DNA from 2 places in the Proteiniborus sp. DW1 genome. Region 1 is predicted to be linked to the other one. Evidence: riboswitches for the same ligand, from Rfam matches in the RefSeq annotation. Region 1 holds a riboswitch; the other holds the start of a gene.
The links. Region 1 has a riboswitch for FMN ahead of ribD (bifunctional diaminohydroxyphosphoribosylaminopyrimidine deaminase/5-amino-6-(5-phosphoribosylamino)uracil reductase RibD). Riboswitches for the same ligand answer to the same signal wherever they lie in the genome.
Positions count from the first base shown of each region.

Region 2: another riboswitch for FMN. It lies ahead of DW1_RS01725 (ECF transporter S component); the one in region 1 lies ahead of ribD (bifunctional diaminohydroxyphosphoribosylaminopyrimidine deaminase/5-amino-6-(5-phosphoribosylamino)uracil reductase RibD).

Region 1 covers NZ_FMDO01000056.1:71,338-79,309, forward strand. The annotation lists gene DW1_RS13795 (bifunctional 3,4-dihydroxy-2-butanone-4-phosphate synthase/GTP cyclohydrolase II) at 1-816, opposite strand, end outside; gene DW1_RS13800 (riboflavin synthase) at 835-1,485, opposite strand; gene ribD (bifunctional diaminohydroxyphosphoribosylaminopyrimidine deaminase/5-amino-6-(5-phosphoribosylamino)uracil reductase RibD) at 1,490-2,575, opposite strand; FMN riboswitch at 2,714-2,827, opposite strand; partial or broken gene DW1_RS15345 (ATP-binding protein) at 2,966-3,082, opposite strand; gene DW1_RS13810 (arsenate reductase family protein) at 3,482-3,838, opposite strand; gene DW1_RS13815 (WG repeat-containing protein) at 4,452-6,230, opposite strand; gene DW1_RS13820 (hypothetical protein) at 6,424-6,645, opposite strand; gene DW1_RS13825 (ATP-binding cassette domain-containing protein) at 7,397-7,678, opposite strand.
Region 2 covers NZ_FMDO01000007.1:77,088-85,059, forward strand. The annotation lists gene DW1_RS01710 (Tex family protein) at 1-78, shown strand, start outside; gene DW1_RS01715 (ATP-binding protein) at 212-1,855, shown strand; gene DW1_RS01720 (amidohydrolase) at 2,016-3,173, shown strand; FMN riboswitch at 3,349-3,466, shown strand; gene DW1_RS01725 (ECF transporter S component) at 3,737-4,339, shown strand; gene tsaE (tRNA (adenosine(37)-N6)-threonylcarbamoyltransferase complex ATPase subunit type 1 TsaE) at 4,560-5,024, shown strand; gene tsaB (tRNA (adenosine(37)-N6)-threonylcarbamoyltransferase complex dimerization subunit type 1 TsaB) at 5,057-5,779, shown strand; gene rimI (ribosomal protein S18-alanine N-acetyltransferase) at 5,772-6,236, shown strand; gene DW1_RS01745 (efflux RND transporter periplasmic adaptor subunit) at 6,371-7,654, shown strand; gene DW1_RS01750 (ABC transporter ATP-binding protein) at 7,651-7,972, shown strand, end outside.

The DNA of each region.
Region 1 (7,972 bases):
TTCTCCACAGTCACATCTTAAAGAACTAAAGGCATCCCCCGTAAGACATTCTGAATGTACTCTTAGAAGAATTGTTTCACCACCTGAAACTTCCCCCTTTATAAGAGCTACATGATGTTCTCCATTTAAGATATTTACGTATCCTACCATTTTGAATTCACCGTATTTTGTAGGCAACTTTGATTGAGCCACTCTTTTTATATGAGTCTCATGCTTCCTCCTATATGCAATAAGATCTGCTATAGTAACTATCTTTAAATTATGTTTTTTTACAAACTCCATAAGCTGTGGAATCCTAGCCATGGTTCCGTCTTCATTCATTATTTCACAAATAACACCCGCAGGATACAAACCTGCCAGCTTAGCCAAATCTACCGCTGCTTCTGTATGTCCTGCCCTTTTTAAGACGCCGCCTTCTTTAGCTTCCAAAGGAAACATATGTCCAGGTTTTCTAAAATCTGACTCTCTTGCATTAAGGTCAAGAACCTTAAGTACAGTAGCTGCTCTCTCATAGGCTGATATTCCTGTTGTTGTCTCAATAGCATCAATTGATACAGTGAATGCAGTCTGATGTGAATCTGTATTTCGTTCCACCATTGATAGAATATTTAATTCTTCTAATCGCTCTCTTATAATAGGTAAGCATATAAGCCCTCTACCGTATTTTGCCATAAAATTGATAGCTTCTGGTGTTACCTTTTCTGCAGCCATTAAAAGATCTCCCTCATTTTCCCTATCTTCGTCGTCTACTACGACTATCATCTTACCTAGCCTTATATCTTCTATTGCTTCCTCTATTGTATCAAACATATTCATTCTCATCCCCCATTTTCTTTATGCAAACCCATGTTCAGTTAAAAATTTAAGATCTATTCCTTTATTAACTACTACCTGCTCTTTTGCTTCAATAAGCTTTTCAATATATTTACCTATCATGTCACATTCTAAGTTGACCTTATCTCCAATCTTCTTGCTTAATAGAGTAGTCATATCCTTAGTGTGAGGAATGATAGAAACTTTAAATGCAAAATCATCTACATATGCTACAGTAAGACTTACTCCGTCTATTGCAATTGAACCTTTTGGCACAATATATTTTAATATTTCAGGAGAAGTTGCAACTGTAATCCATACTGCATTATCTTCCTGTTGAAAATTTTCAATGGTCCCCATTCCATCAATATGCCCACTAACAATATGTCCACCTAAGCTATCCCCTAACCTTAAGGCTCTTTCAAGATTAACTTCATCTCCAGGTAAGAAATGCCCCAAATTACTCCTCCTTATTGTTTCTGCCATTACGTCTACACTAAACCTGTTGCTGTCAAAAGAGGTTACAGTGAGACATACTCCATTAGTGCATATGCTGTCTCCTAGCTTTATCCCTTTTAGAACTTTTCTTGCTTTGATTGTTATTCTTGAGGATTTTGTAGATTTCACCACAGATTCAACTATTCCAATCTCTTCTACCAATCCTGTAAACATTTTTTTAACCCTCCTTTCTAATGTATGCTTCTATCATTATGTCTTGCCCAAAACGGTGAATATCCATATTTTCAAGGTTTATTGCGTCTTTCATATGTGCTTTTCCCAGCCCACCAACTGGAGTTTTTGCAGTATTTCCTCCAATAATTTTCGGAGCAATAAATGCATTTATCTTATCAACTATTCCTTCCTCTAAGGCACTATAATTAAGTTGGCTTCCCCCTTCTAATAAAATGCTATCAATCTTTCTCTCTCCTAGCTCCTTCATAAGAAAAGTCAAGTCAACTCCTCCATTTTTGGAAGGCACTATAATGACTTCAGCCCCCTTTTCTTTAAGCATCTTTACCTTTCCCTTATCAGCTTTACTAGAAACTGCTATGATAGTCACTGCATTTGATTCAAGGTTTAATACCTTTGCTTCAAGGGGAATTCTTCCACTGCTGTCTACAATTATTCTTATGGGGTCACAGCCTTTTCTATCATCTAATCTAGTTGTCAAATATGGGTCATCTGCAAGCACTGTACCTATGCCAACCATAATTCCAGATACCCTATGCCTTAATTCATGAACATATTTCCTAGAAAGCTCTCCAGTAATCCACTTAGATTCATTTGTATAGGTAGCAATTTTACCATCAAGGGTCATTGCAGTTTTCATTATTACGAAGGGTTTCTTTGTAGTTATATATTTAAGAAATATTTCATTTAATCTTTTCACTTCATCCTCAAGAACTCCTACAATCACTTCTATACCAGCTTCCTCTAAAATTTGGATACCTTTTCCGGCTACTATAGGATTAGGGTCCTTTAGCCCTATAACTACTTTCTTTATTCCTTTCTCAACGATTGCTTTAGCACAAGGCGGAGTTTTTCCATAATGAGAGCAAGGTTCTAAAGTAACATACATAGTTGCACCTTTAACATCCTCAGTAGCGTTAAAAAACGCATTAATCTCTGCATGATGATGACCATAAGCCTTATGATAGCCTTCACCAATAATTCTACCTTCTTTTACTATAACTGCTCCTACCAATGGATTTGGATTTGTATACCCTATTCCTCTCTTTGCCAGTTCTAATGCTCTTTTCATGTATTCCATATTAAGACATCACTCCAGTATTGGATAATCAAAAAACCCTGAGATAAATCCCAGGGTATAAAGCCTCTAAAAATTGTCTTGATTATAAGTATTATGATAAAACATAAGCTTATAGCTCAAATTACTTAAAAGTATCTTCTCCCATCCAGACTATACTGTCGGCTTCGGAATTTCACCGAATCAACCTTACGGCTCGCGGGCTATACCGCCGGTAGGGAATTACACCCTGCCCTGAAGATTTATTTATTCAGTTTTTACATGTTAAACTTTAACACAATAATATAAATATGTCAATAAATCAAACTTAAATAGTTCCATCTCTTTGCAGATTCACATAACAAATAGAACTTTAAGCTTTAATTAACCTTGTAGGTACGCTTCCACCACTTTGATACTGCTCATTTTATGTGGCTTCTCAGAAAAATCATTTTTCTTTTCCTTTCTGTCAGCACAGGCCTCTGAACAACTGTTACAGCTTTTATTGCAATTTTCGCTCATAATCTTAGCTCCTTTATTTTAGATTGTTATTTAACTACATGAAACAAATGATTTTACAAAAAACAAGTCACTACTCCAACATCGAATAAAATTTTACAGGCATCCATTTCCATAATACAGGCTAAAACCTTGTTCGCTGCTCTGGTCTTTTGATATCCATGTGTTTCACTAATATTTTGATAGTTATTTACCTAAAGAATATAATTTTAAGGATACAGTTCACAAGATACTAAAAGCAGGAACTAGGCTATACTAAAGGAGAATGGATAACTTTATCTAAATCCATCTTTATATTAAATTAAGGCTAAGATTAGTAATGGGACAAGATTAAGAAAATCCCACCCCAACTATTGACAAAAAGCCACAAAAACCCGCTTCCTATAAAGCAGGTAGGGTTTGTCATTCAATATCAAGGGCAGTCTTCCAATCAGTTTCCTTAAAACCTACCAGCACAAAGTCATCACCAATAAGGATAGGACGCTTTACAAGCATACCGTCTGATGCCAATAGATTATACTGTTCATCCTCACTCATAGTAGGAAGCTTATCCTTCAGCTTCAGTTCTCTATATAGCTGTCCGCTAGTATTGAAGAACTTCTTCAATGCCAAGCCACTTGTTTTATGCCAACTCTTCAACTCTTCTATTGAAGGATTGTTTTCTTTGATATGCCTTTCTTCAAAGGCAACTTCATTTGCCTTCAACCATTTCTTAGCCTTCTGACAGGTGGTACATTTCGGATAACACAAAAATATCATAATCTATCTCCTTTCTCCTTTTTAGCGGAACTCTTTCTAATAATTCTTACCATATTACGCATCAATTTGCTTAGTACGTATAATGTTTATGTATATATAATATATCTTTTCCATACCAAATTCAATTAATTAACCTAATCTACCAACTTTCCCAATTTACTAAAGTTTAAATCGGTTGATACATACCTTAAAAGAATAAAATAAAGATTTCTTGACATAAGACTTACATCTGCTTCTTCAGTAATTTCATTACAAGCAGTATTCCGACATAAACATGACACAAACAGATAGAATGAATACTGTTTGAGTGTGTCCTATCTCAAAACATATTAGCAATATTAGGTATATATCGATTACGTAAAAATCAAAACTACCCACTTAGCAGGTAGTTTACTCAGGTTTTTTCTGAAAATGGCGATTTAATAGAATTTATCTGAATCAAGTGCAGATATTCTCTTTGAGCTCCTCGTTTCATTGTACAGCAACTAGAAGAAGATAATATATTTGACGGACTTGAGTCATCTGTTCCACCACAGCCCAATTGCCGGGTTTGTGTAGGTTATTAGTTACCTTACCTCCTAATTGAATTCCTTGATAAGACTGTAGTTCTTTTTTAGTTAATTCCTTTTCTTATTCTTAAGTAATTTCCATTCTTATCTATAAACTTACAGGTGCCATCGGCTAAATCTACCCTAGCATAGCCTTCACTAAAGGGATAGACATTAGTAAATTCTGTTGGTATGACTTGTTTACCTTCTCTGTTAATAAATCCCCATAGATAAGCATCACCTTTTTTGATAGCAACTGGTGCCATCCCTTCATTGAAATCTCCCGCAAATACTATTTCCTTAGGCAAATCAATTACCACATTGCCCTGCTTATCAATATATCCTAAATCATTTTCTACATAGTTTTCTATCCTCTTTGCTACAAAAGTACCATCTGGATATGTAATATTATAAGTCACATTTGCCCTATAATATCCCTTGTTTACAAAGGCTAAACCTTCGGAAAAATTGCCAGCATTTATATAGTTAGGACTAATCATTACTTCTCCATCCTTATTAATATAACCGAACTGATAACAAGTAATACTTCCGCCCTCTTTAGACACCAACCCTATTTTAAAACGAGCCAATCCCTCTGAGAAAAAATGTTCAATATTATAATTATTTAAATTATAAGATTTTAAACCTCCTTCTCCACTTTCTACATATGCAGAATGGTCCTCGAACTCAATTCCCTCAATTGCTTCTCTTAAGTCTATTACTTCATTAAAATCTTTATCGACATACCCTGTAAATCTCCTAAAACTATCAGTATAGGGCTCTCCTGTACTATATTCTATATAAGCCAGTCCCTCTGAAAAATGAAAACTAGGTTCCCTTACTTTTTTACCATGTGTATAGTCCTTATCATTAATGTCTATATATTTACATGAGATATCAGCTATAAATCCATTTGCTACATTTTCTAATCCGTATTCATTTACAAATACAACTGCTCGGCCTTCGGAAAACTTAAGTTCACCTGCGCCAGAGGACGCAGTAAAATTTGGCTTTGTATATTTATATGGAATTAAAAACTTCCCAGATTTATCTATAGCTCCAAAAATCATTGGAAAACGTCCAAGTTTATAAGAATCCTTATCATGTTTACCCACCCAAGCAACTCCTTCATTAAAATCGTAAACATGATCATATTTTGCATCGATGATTATATTTCCCTCTTTATCCACAAATCCTTTTTTCCACTGATTTTCGTCACCTTTATATTCAGAAAATGAAGCTAAACCCTCGGAATAATTTCCTATTATATATTTAGACGATATTTCTCTGATAATATCTCCTTTATTATTAACCAAATAACCTATATTTTGATGCTTCAAATATAACCTATTTTCGGATAATCTAGTAGCACTATTTTCATCAAAGGTATCTATATACTCACCTATATCCTCTTGTCCTGTTATTAATATAGTCCTTTCATTTTGATTCCATACAACATTCATATCTAAGCTTTCAGCTATAAATCTAACTGGTACTAAAGTTCTTCCGTTGACAACTTTTGCAGGCACATCTAAAGTTTTATGCTCTCCATTAATCTTTGCATCTTTACTGTCCAATTTTAATACTATCTCTTTACCTTCCACTGTTCCAGTTATTGTTTTAGTAGCGTCGTCCCAACCAACTTCCAACCCTAAAGCTTCAAATATCGCTCTTAATGGGAGGAGTGTTCTTCCTTCAATTATTTGTGGTGGTACATCAAATGATAGCTCTTTGCCTTCTAATAATACTTTAATATCGCCTGATGCATATATAGCTTTAGGTGGTACGGCTATAAACCCAAATGCTAATATAGAAATTAAAAAAAACTTTAAATATTTTTTCATTTATATTCTCACCTTTCACATTATTTGCTTATAATATTTTTATTTCCCGTAGTTCTTGGTATTTTATCACTCCAAATTAGCATATCATACACGTATTAGTAAAATCAACCACAAAAACCGTCCTCTTGGTTAGCCTTCGGTTTGCTACAGCCTGTCATCCCCTTGAAACCTAAGTCTAGTTAAAAACCAAGCTTTACTCTAGCGACCAATTCTTCCATCTATATATCTCATTATTCTTAGTCCTTCTCTGATTATATTCTTCTATAGCCTTATTTATTTTGTCAAGTAACAACCCCTTTTGTTCTGGTAATTTCCCTTTTAATATTAACGTATTGGTCTTATGAGTTGCATTGAATATAGTATTTTCCATATGTAGATTTTCCAGTAACATTTTTTCTTCCTTTATTAAATCCAATATTTTTAATCTTTCAAATTCTCATACTTAATCAACTATTTCAACCTTTTTTTCTCTAAACACACTCAATCGTAAAATGTCGCCGTTCACACTAACACCCCACTGGATTAGCTCCAATACATTGTCAAACACCCAAATATTTTCCGAAATTGTCTCTTAATATTTCAATAAGTGTTTTATTAGGGTTTAAAATTGATATATAGCTGTAATCCAACTGCAAATGCTAATATATTTGCCAGCCAAGCATCCTGATAAGCGATAGCAGATGGATTCAAAATGGCTGTACTGCCAAGCAAAAATCCTGTAAACATCGATGCGTATATTTAACTGCATTAATTATGGCACTCCTTCTCTTCCAAAAGTTCTCTGTATTGACGAATTTAAAGGCAATGCTGAGACTGGAAAGTACAATGTATTCTTGTTGATGGCGAGAAAAACAATGTAAGAAAACGTCTACAAAAAACTATGCCTACTAACCTCAGAAAATACTATAAACGGAGTAGAAAGCTGATACTTACCCGTTATAATAAGCTTAAAGATGAGAATTAGGTTTATTAAGTACACCCTAAAATAGGATTAGGGCTAAAAATAGTAATGGAGCGAGATTAAAGAAAATCTCACCCCAACTATTGACAAAGAGCCTTTAAAATTTAGTTTCACCGCTCATGCTGCCCAAGATTATGACATAAGTCCATTTTTATTAGTTAAATACTATTATTTCATCTAATTTACTTATATTCTCTGAACTAAACTAGTGAGAAATAATTATTAGGGTTCTATCTTTAATTGATAATAATTGTGATTCAATTGCTTTAGCATTTTTTTCATCAAGGTTAGCTAATGGTTCATCCAGTATTAATATGGGGGTTTCTCTTAGTATACTTCTTGCAAGAGTAACTCTTCTTTTTTCTCCCCCCGAGAGGTTAGTTCTTCCCTCATGAATTAAAATGTCTAAACTATGGTGATTAGCATATCTATCTAAACCTACTTTAGATAATACACTAACAAAATCATAATTTGTAGTTAGGAGCAATAATATGATTATAATAATGTTCTACTAAAATAGAGGGGATTATAAGTTCATTCATTCTATTATCATAATTCTACTACAAACTTCAATTTTACTTGTTTTCTAATTATAAATATTGTATCATACAGCTTTTATCAAATAAACATATCTTTCTCTCTTCTACATATCCTTAGATATAATCCATCTTCCATCACAATAATCCTCAAATTTTTATTATGGATATGTTCCCGTGAAGAGAATAGGCATTGAATTTCATCTGTACATTCAATGCCTTAAAATCTCTAAAATCATTATATT
Region 2 (7,972 bases), on a different contig from region 1:
GGAGACATTGTAAATGTAAGGATACTTGATGTGGACATTGAAAAGGGAAGAATATCCCTCAGCATGAAGGAAGTCTAGGCATTATATTGCTAGAAACAATCTATCATGCTAAGTTAAGCTAATTTATCTCTCTTGGAGAAATTCCGCTATGTCTGGAATGATTGTTAAGATACTATAGTTATACTCTAGGAGAAATATGGAGGATAGAAAAGTGGATAGAATTCAATTACATAAAATAAATGAGAGATTGGAGTTTATAAACGAGCTAATTCTAGATGTAGCATATAGGCAGAGCAATGAAGAGGTGTTAGATACAGCATTGAAAAAAATTATGGAGATGCTCCAGATAGATTATGGATATGTAGTCAGCTACACTGAAATTGATAAAACAATAAGAAATGTTGAAATACAGTGCAATCTACCAGATGGTTTTTTAGAAGAAGTAATAAACTATAGATTTGAAAATATTTTAGTGAGAGACTCCATAAGAGATTCCATGAAAAAAGAGGTTTCAATAGTATCAAAAGAAGATCTTAGTACTCCATATCAAAAGTATATAAGTAAAAAATATGGATTTGAGACTATGATAATTGTGCCTATAGGATTTAACGATGTTTTTTCAACTATATTAATGCTATTATTTTTGCGTAAAGAAAAAGATAATATTCTAGAGTATGTACCACTTCTAGAGACTATAGGAAATACTCTTTGGGTACTATTACACAAACAAAAGATATATAGGGAATATCAAAACAATATCATTAGAACAGAAAAGCTCAAAGTTTTAGGAGAATTAGCAGGGGGAATAGCCCATGATTTTAATAATTTATTGACTACAATCCTAGGATTTTCTCAAATTGTACTAACACGAGAACTAAGCGAAGATATAAGAACATTTATTGATATAATATATAAGTCAGCTATTGACGGGAAGAGGATAGTGGAAAGAATACAAAGCTTTAATCGTAAGCAATTAGGTAGAAGCAAAGAAGTGCATCTTATAAACCTAATAGTTGAAAGTGGAATAGAGATGGCTAGACCTAGGTGGAAGCACTTCTATGAAACACATGGTAATAATCTTATTATAATTAAGGAGCTTAAATCTAATAGCAAAATATATTGCGTAGAGCATGAAATAAGAGAAGTAATTATAAACTTATTATCAAATGCTATGGATGCAATGGAACAGGGTGGTACTCTTACTATTAAGACTTATGATGAAGATGATAAAGTAGTAATTGAAATAAGTGACACAGGCCCAGGTATTTCGGATGAGGTCAGAGAACAAATTTTCGAACCTTTTTATAGTACTAAGGGGGTAAATGGTACAGGTTTAGGTCTTAGTATTGTAAGAGACATCATAAATGCCCATGAGGGAAATATCAAGCTTAAAAGTGAGATAGGTAAAGGTTCCACATTTAAATTATACTTTAATAAATACATAGAAAAGGAAGATGCTCTTATATCATTTGATTCAGATACTGACATCAACCTAAACTTAGACAAAGAAGTTAATATTCTAGTTGTAGACGATATACCACAGGTTGGAAATACGGTGGTGGAGATGTTAAAAACTATTGGCCTACATGCTGATATAGAAACTGAAAGCACAAAAGTAATACATAGGTTATTACAAAAAAAATATGATATAATTGTATGTGATTTAGCTATGCCTGAGTTGAATGGTATAAGCTTGAGCCAACAAGTAAAAGAAAAATATTCTAATATTAAATTTATGATACTAACTGGTTGGCCTGAAAGATTAAAAAAGGAAGACCATAACAGCATAGATCTAATATTGAGAAAGCCAATTACTATGGAGGAATTAGCCCAAGCTATTAAAAATATATTATAAGCTGTAACGGGGAATTCATTTATCCTAGGGACTTACATGAAAACATTTATTTTGTTTTATAAGACTAGTGTAACAATAGTTTAGCGATAGTTTATTATTGTTTAACTATCTTTAGCTACTGTTTAACTATAGTTCAATATATTAACAAGGGGGAATTTTGATGCTATTAATTAAGAATGCCAGAATCTATACAATGACGGAAAACGGAGTAATAGAAAATGGGAGTATTTTAGTAGAGGATGGAAAGATAAAAGAGGTAGGCAGGGATATAGTTGCTCCACTTGATGCAGAGATAATTGATGTAGAAGGTAGATTAGTTACACCAGGCTTTATAGATGCACATTGCCATTTAGGAATGTGGGAAGATGGAATAGGATTTGAAGGTAGTGATGGAAATGAATTTGTTGATCCAGTTACACCACACCTAAGAGCCATAGATGGAATAAATCCAATGGATGTTACATTTAAAGAAGCTAGAGAAGGTGGAGTTACATGTGTAGCTACAGGTCCAGGTAGTGCAAATGTAGTAGGAGGACAGTTTGTTGCTATAAAGACTTATGGAGATAGAATAGATGATATGATAGTAAAAGAACCATTGGCTATGAAAATTGCCTTTGGAGAAAATCCGAAAAGAGTATACGATGGCCAAAAGAAATCTCCAGTTACTAGGATGGCTACTGCTGCCATACTTAGAGATACACTTTCTAAGGCTAAAAGATATGTAGAGAAACTGGAAAAATCAAAGGATGACCCGTCCAAAGCTCCGGAATTTGATATGAAAATGGAAGCAATGGCAAAGGTTATTAGAAAGGAACTTCCACTAAAAGCTCATGCTCATAGAGCTGATGACATATTTACAGCTATAAGAATAGCAAAGGAATTTGATATAGATATTACTCTAGAACACTGTACAGAAGGACATTTAATAGCTACTCATCTTGCAAATGAAGGGAAACCAGCTATAGTAGGACCTACTCTTTCTGACAGGTCAAAATTTGAACTTAGAAACCTTACATTTGATACTCCTAAGGTGCTACATGATGCAGGAGTTAAAATAGCCATAATGACAGATTCACCTGTAATACCACTACAGTACCTTCCAATCTGTGCAGGTTTAGCAGTTAGAGCAGGATTAGATGAAATGGAAGCATTCAAAGCCATTACAATCAATCCAGCTGAAATATTAGGAATACAAGATAGAGTTGGAAGCATAGAAGTAGGCAAAGATGCAGATATAGTAATATTTGATGGAAATCCATTAACAGATTTAGGCTGTAAGACTCATTCTGTATTTATTGATGGAAAGAGAATAAAATAGATTATGACGAAAAAAGCGGAGAAGTTTCTCTGCTTTTTGTATTGTGTAGAAATTGAACGAAAACTAAAGGGATGGTGGAGTAGAAAACAAAAGATTTTTGGAGAAGTTAGTTTTCTAATCATTATTGACAATATAATACTATTATGAGATAATTAAATTGTTAAAAATATAATATTAAAATCTTCAGGGCAGGGTGTAATTCCCGACCGGCGGTATAGTCCGCGAGCTGCTAATGCAGTTGACTTGGTGAGATTCCAAGACCGACAGTAAAGTCTGGATGAGAGAAGGTTTTGCTAATATCCATTTACATAATGTATTTCGAATTTTTTCGAAGCTGACAGTGATTAACGGATATAGATTAGCTTATCAAGCCCTGATGTTATTCTTCAGGGCTTTTTTATGACTTAACCCGATTGTTTCGGATGCTTTTCCGAAAGAATCGTAGGTAGGTCAAACGCACCGAGCACCAAATTTATGGAGGGTAGTTGATCGAATAAATTTGTGTTGCTGACTGTGAATACCAATTGCTCTGAAGGAAAATTATGATTTGGAGGGATGGTATAATGTTAATGGTAAAAGGACAAATTAACACAAGGACAATGGTAAAAACAGCAGTACTATCAGTTTTAGCATTTTTAATAATGTACTTTGAAATGCCTTTATGGTTTACACCACCTTTTTTAAAGGTAGACTTAAGTGATATTCCAGCATTAATAGGTGCATTTGCATTAGGTCCAATAGCAGGAGTAGTTATTGAGTTAATTAAGAATATTTTAAATTTAGCAATTGAAGGTACTACAACAGCAGCAGTAGGAGAACTTGCAAACTTTTTTGTAGGAAGTATATTCGTTTTTGTTGCAGGATTTATTTATCAAAAGTATAAATCATTTAAGAGTGCTATATCAGGTATGATAGTTGCAACCATAGCTATGACACTTGTAGCTTCAGTTCTAAACTATTATTTCCTTATACCTTTCTATGCAAAGTTATTTGGAGTATCAGTAGACAAATACGTAGAGATGGGGGCACAGGTAAACAGATTTGTCACAGACTATAAAAGTTTTATATTGTGCGGTATATTACCTTTTAATTTCGTAAAAGGAGTTATGGTATCGCTTATAACAATACCACTATATAAAAGAGTATCACCAATATTACACAGATAATTAATATTTTAGTAGTCTTTAATCATCCTGCAGATACAGGGTGATTTTTTTATATACTTGTATATCCATCTTAAACTGGATATAATAGTTTTGTAACCCATAGGAAAGTCTTAAATTTCCTTTATTATTAACTTTTTGCAAAATGGGTTTCAATAAGACTTCCTCAGTTTATTAGAGTTTCATAGAAGTTTTTATTAGATAAAAAGGAAGGATGAAGCAATTGCTTAAAATAAATATAAATAACATAACAGAAACAGAAAAAGTCGGCTACATACTTGGTAAACTTCTAACAGGTGGCGAAGTAATATGCATGACAGGTGATTTAGGTGCAGGTAAGACTACTATGACTCAGTCTATAGCAAAAGGCTTAGATGTAGATGACTATGTAACCAGCCCTACATTTACTATAATAAATGAATACCAGGGCAGATGCCCGTTATATCATTTTGACGTCTACAGAATTAACGATGTAGATGAAATGTATGATTTAGGATATGAAGAGTACTTTTATTCAGATGGAGTATCTATTATAGAATGGGCAGACATAATTAAAGAAATACTCCCTAAGGAAAGACTGAATATTGAAATCAATAAAAAAGATAATATAGATAATAGAGAGATAATTATATATGGAAATGGAGAAAAATATATAAATATCATTAAATTACTTTCAGAGAAAATATAATACGATTATTGATAGATAAAGGAGCTGAAAAAATGAAAGTTTTAGCCATAGATACATCCAGCGTGTCTGCAACATGTGCAATAATAGATGACGATAGGCTATTAGTGGAGTACACTCTCAATCATAAGCTAACTCATTCACAGAAAATAATGCCTATGATAAAAGAAGTACTTAGTAGCTTAAGTTTAAAACCTGAAGACATAGATATATTTGCAGTTGCAAAGGGACCAGGCTCATTTACTGGACTAAGAATAGGAGTAGCTACAGTAAATGGACTAGCCCAATCAGTAAACAAAAAAGTAATAGGAGTACCTACACTTGATGCACTTGCCTTTAATTTACCATATTGTGAAGGAATAGTAGTTCCTATAATGGATGCTAGAAGGGATAGAGTATTTACAGGAATATATAAATGGACTAATGGGAATTTACATATAATCAAAGAGCAAGCAGCTTTAGAGGTTAAAGAACTTATAGATATATTAAAAGAAAGACCAGAAAAAATAGTCCTTGTAGGAGATGGAACTCTTGTTTATAGAGATGTATTTTCAGAAGCATTAGGAGAAAAGGCTATATTTGCTCCAAGAAGTGCAAATATGGCAAGAGCTTCTTCAGTGGCTGAGCTTGCAATGGCTAAAGCTTTACAAGGAAAGGTAGAGAGCTACTTTGAACTAGTTCCTGACTATTTAAGAGAATCCCAAGCTCAAAGAGAATACAATGAAAAACATAATATAGCCGGTGACAATAATGAGTGATGTAATAATTAGAGAGATGACTGAAAAAGATATAGACCAAGTGCTAGAAATTGAAAAAGAAGCCTTTGAAACACCTTGGTCCAGAGAAGCATTTGTATTAGAATTAGTGAAAAATCAATTAGCAAAATATATAGTAGCTGAGAAGGATGATAAAATTGTAGGATATGGTGGACTGTGGCTCATACTTGATGAAGGACATATAACTAACATAGCCGTAAGTTCACTTTATAGAGGACAAGGTATAGGTAACTTGCTTATTGAAAGGTTAATAGAGATATGCGAGGAAAGAGGAATAAACAACATGACTTTAGAAGTGAGAAAGTCAAACTTAGTAGCTCAATCATTATATAAAAAGTATGATTTTATAGACTGTGGAATTAGAAAAGGCTACTATACAGATACAAAAGAAGATGCAGTTATTATGTGGAGGATAGGTGAAGCAAGGGGACGGAGTTAGTGCTTCGCTCTTGTTTGTTAAATTTGTAGCTAAAATAATGAAATTATATATAATTATTATAATTATAGTTGAAGTATATTTAGTAAAAGTTTAGTCTAATATGATTAAGTAATATTTTTCTAGGAGGGAAAGACATGAAGAAAAAAACTATAGGAATAGTCATAGCAGCTATATTAGGTTTAGCTGTAATAACTGCTGGAGTGATGAAGGCAAAAAATACAGAAAAGGTTGCCAGTACATATGTATCAGTAGTGGAAGTAGAAGTAGAAAAGGATTTTGATTCAACCTTGATTACTGAAGGAACTTTGAAATCCAAGGAGCAAAGAAATGTGGTTTCAGATCTTCCTTATGTGATACAGGAAGTAGTATTTAAAGAAGGTGACAAAGTATCAGAAGGAGACATATTATTAAAGCTTGATGTAAAAGATTTAGAGTATAAAATAGAAACTGCTGAACTAAGTCTCGAAATGGAAAGACAAAGGCTCAAAAATCTAGAAAGACAACTTAGTGAATCAAGTAATACATTAGAGATTGAGAAAAATCTTGAAAATGCTAGATTAGCCTATGAAAATGCTCAAACTAAGTACGAAAACTCTAAAACTCTATATGATGCAGGAGCCGTAAGTAAGGAAATGCTAGATTCTGATGAAGCTAATATGATTACTGCAAAAAACAACTATGAGTTAGCACAAAAGCAAATAGAAGAAGCTCAAAATAAAGAAGACTTAAAATCTAATATAGATATTCAGAGAAAAAATGTAGAGATTCAAGAAATATCTCTAAAGTCTCAAAAGGAAGCATTGGAGCAGTCAATTATTAAAAGTCCTATATCAGGAACTATAGTGCAAGCAAATGCCCGTGTAGGAATACCTGCTACATCTGCAGCACCACTTTTTGTTATAGAGGACACAGATAATCTAGAAATAGAAGTTGGTATAGGGGAGTATGACATAAGCGAAATACAAATAGGACAAAAGGTAAAGGTTACAGGAGAAGCCTTTAAGGACAGAGAAATAAATGGAGTAGTATCTTTTATAGCACCATCTGCAACTATAGTATCTACTGGAACTGGAAAAGAAACACAAGTTATTGTTAAAATAGATATACCTAATGCTGATAATTATCTAAGACCAGGATTTACAGCTAATGTAGCTATTAATACAGCATATAAAAAAGAAGCATTAGTTTTACCTTATGAAACAGTATATGAGAAGAAGGATGGAACAAAGGTAGTATTTAAAGTTGAAGATAATAAGATAAAGGAAATTCCTATCTCTATAGGAATTCAAGGTGACCTAAAGCAAGAAGTAATTTCACCAGATATTAAGCTAGGGGATAAGATAGTTACAAATCCTACTGAAAAACTTTATGATGGTTTAGAGGTTTCAATTTTAAATAGTATAGGTGAGCAGAAATGATAAAGATAGAAAACTTAGGAAAGATATATGATACTGGCAAGATATCCGTAGAGGCGCTTAAAGGTATAAACCTTGAAGTAAAAGAAAATGAATTTGTTTCCATAATGGGAACTTCAGGTTCAGGAAAATCTACTCTAATGAATATATTAGGCTGTTTAGATAGACCTACATCAGGGAGATATTCTTTAGATGGAGTAGCAGTAGAAAAATTAAATGAAGCGGAACTTGCAACAATTAGAAATAAGAAAATAGGTTTTGTCTTTCAATCCTTTAATCTGCTGCCTCGTACTTCTGCATTAAAAAATGTTGAACTTCCAA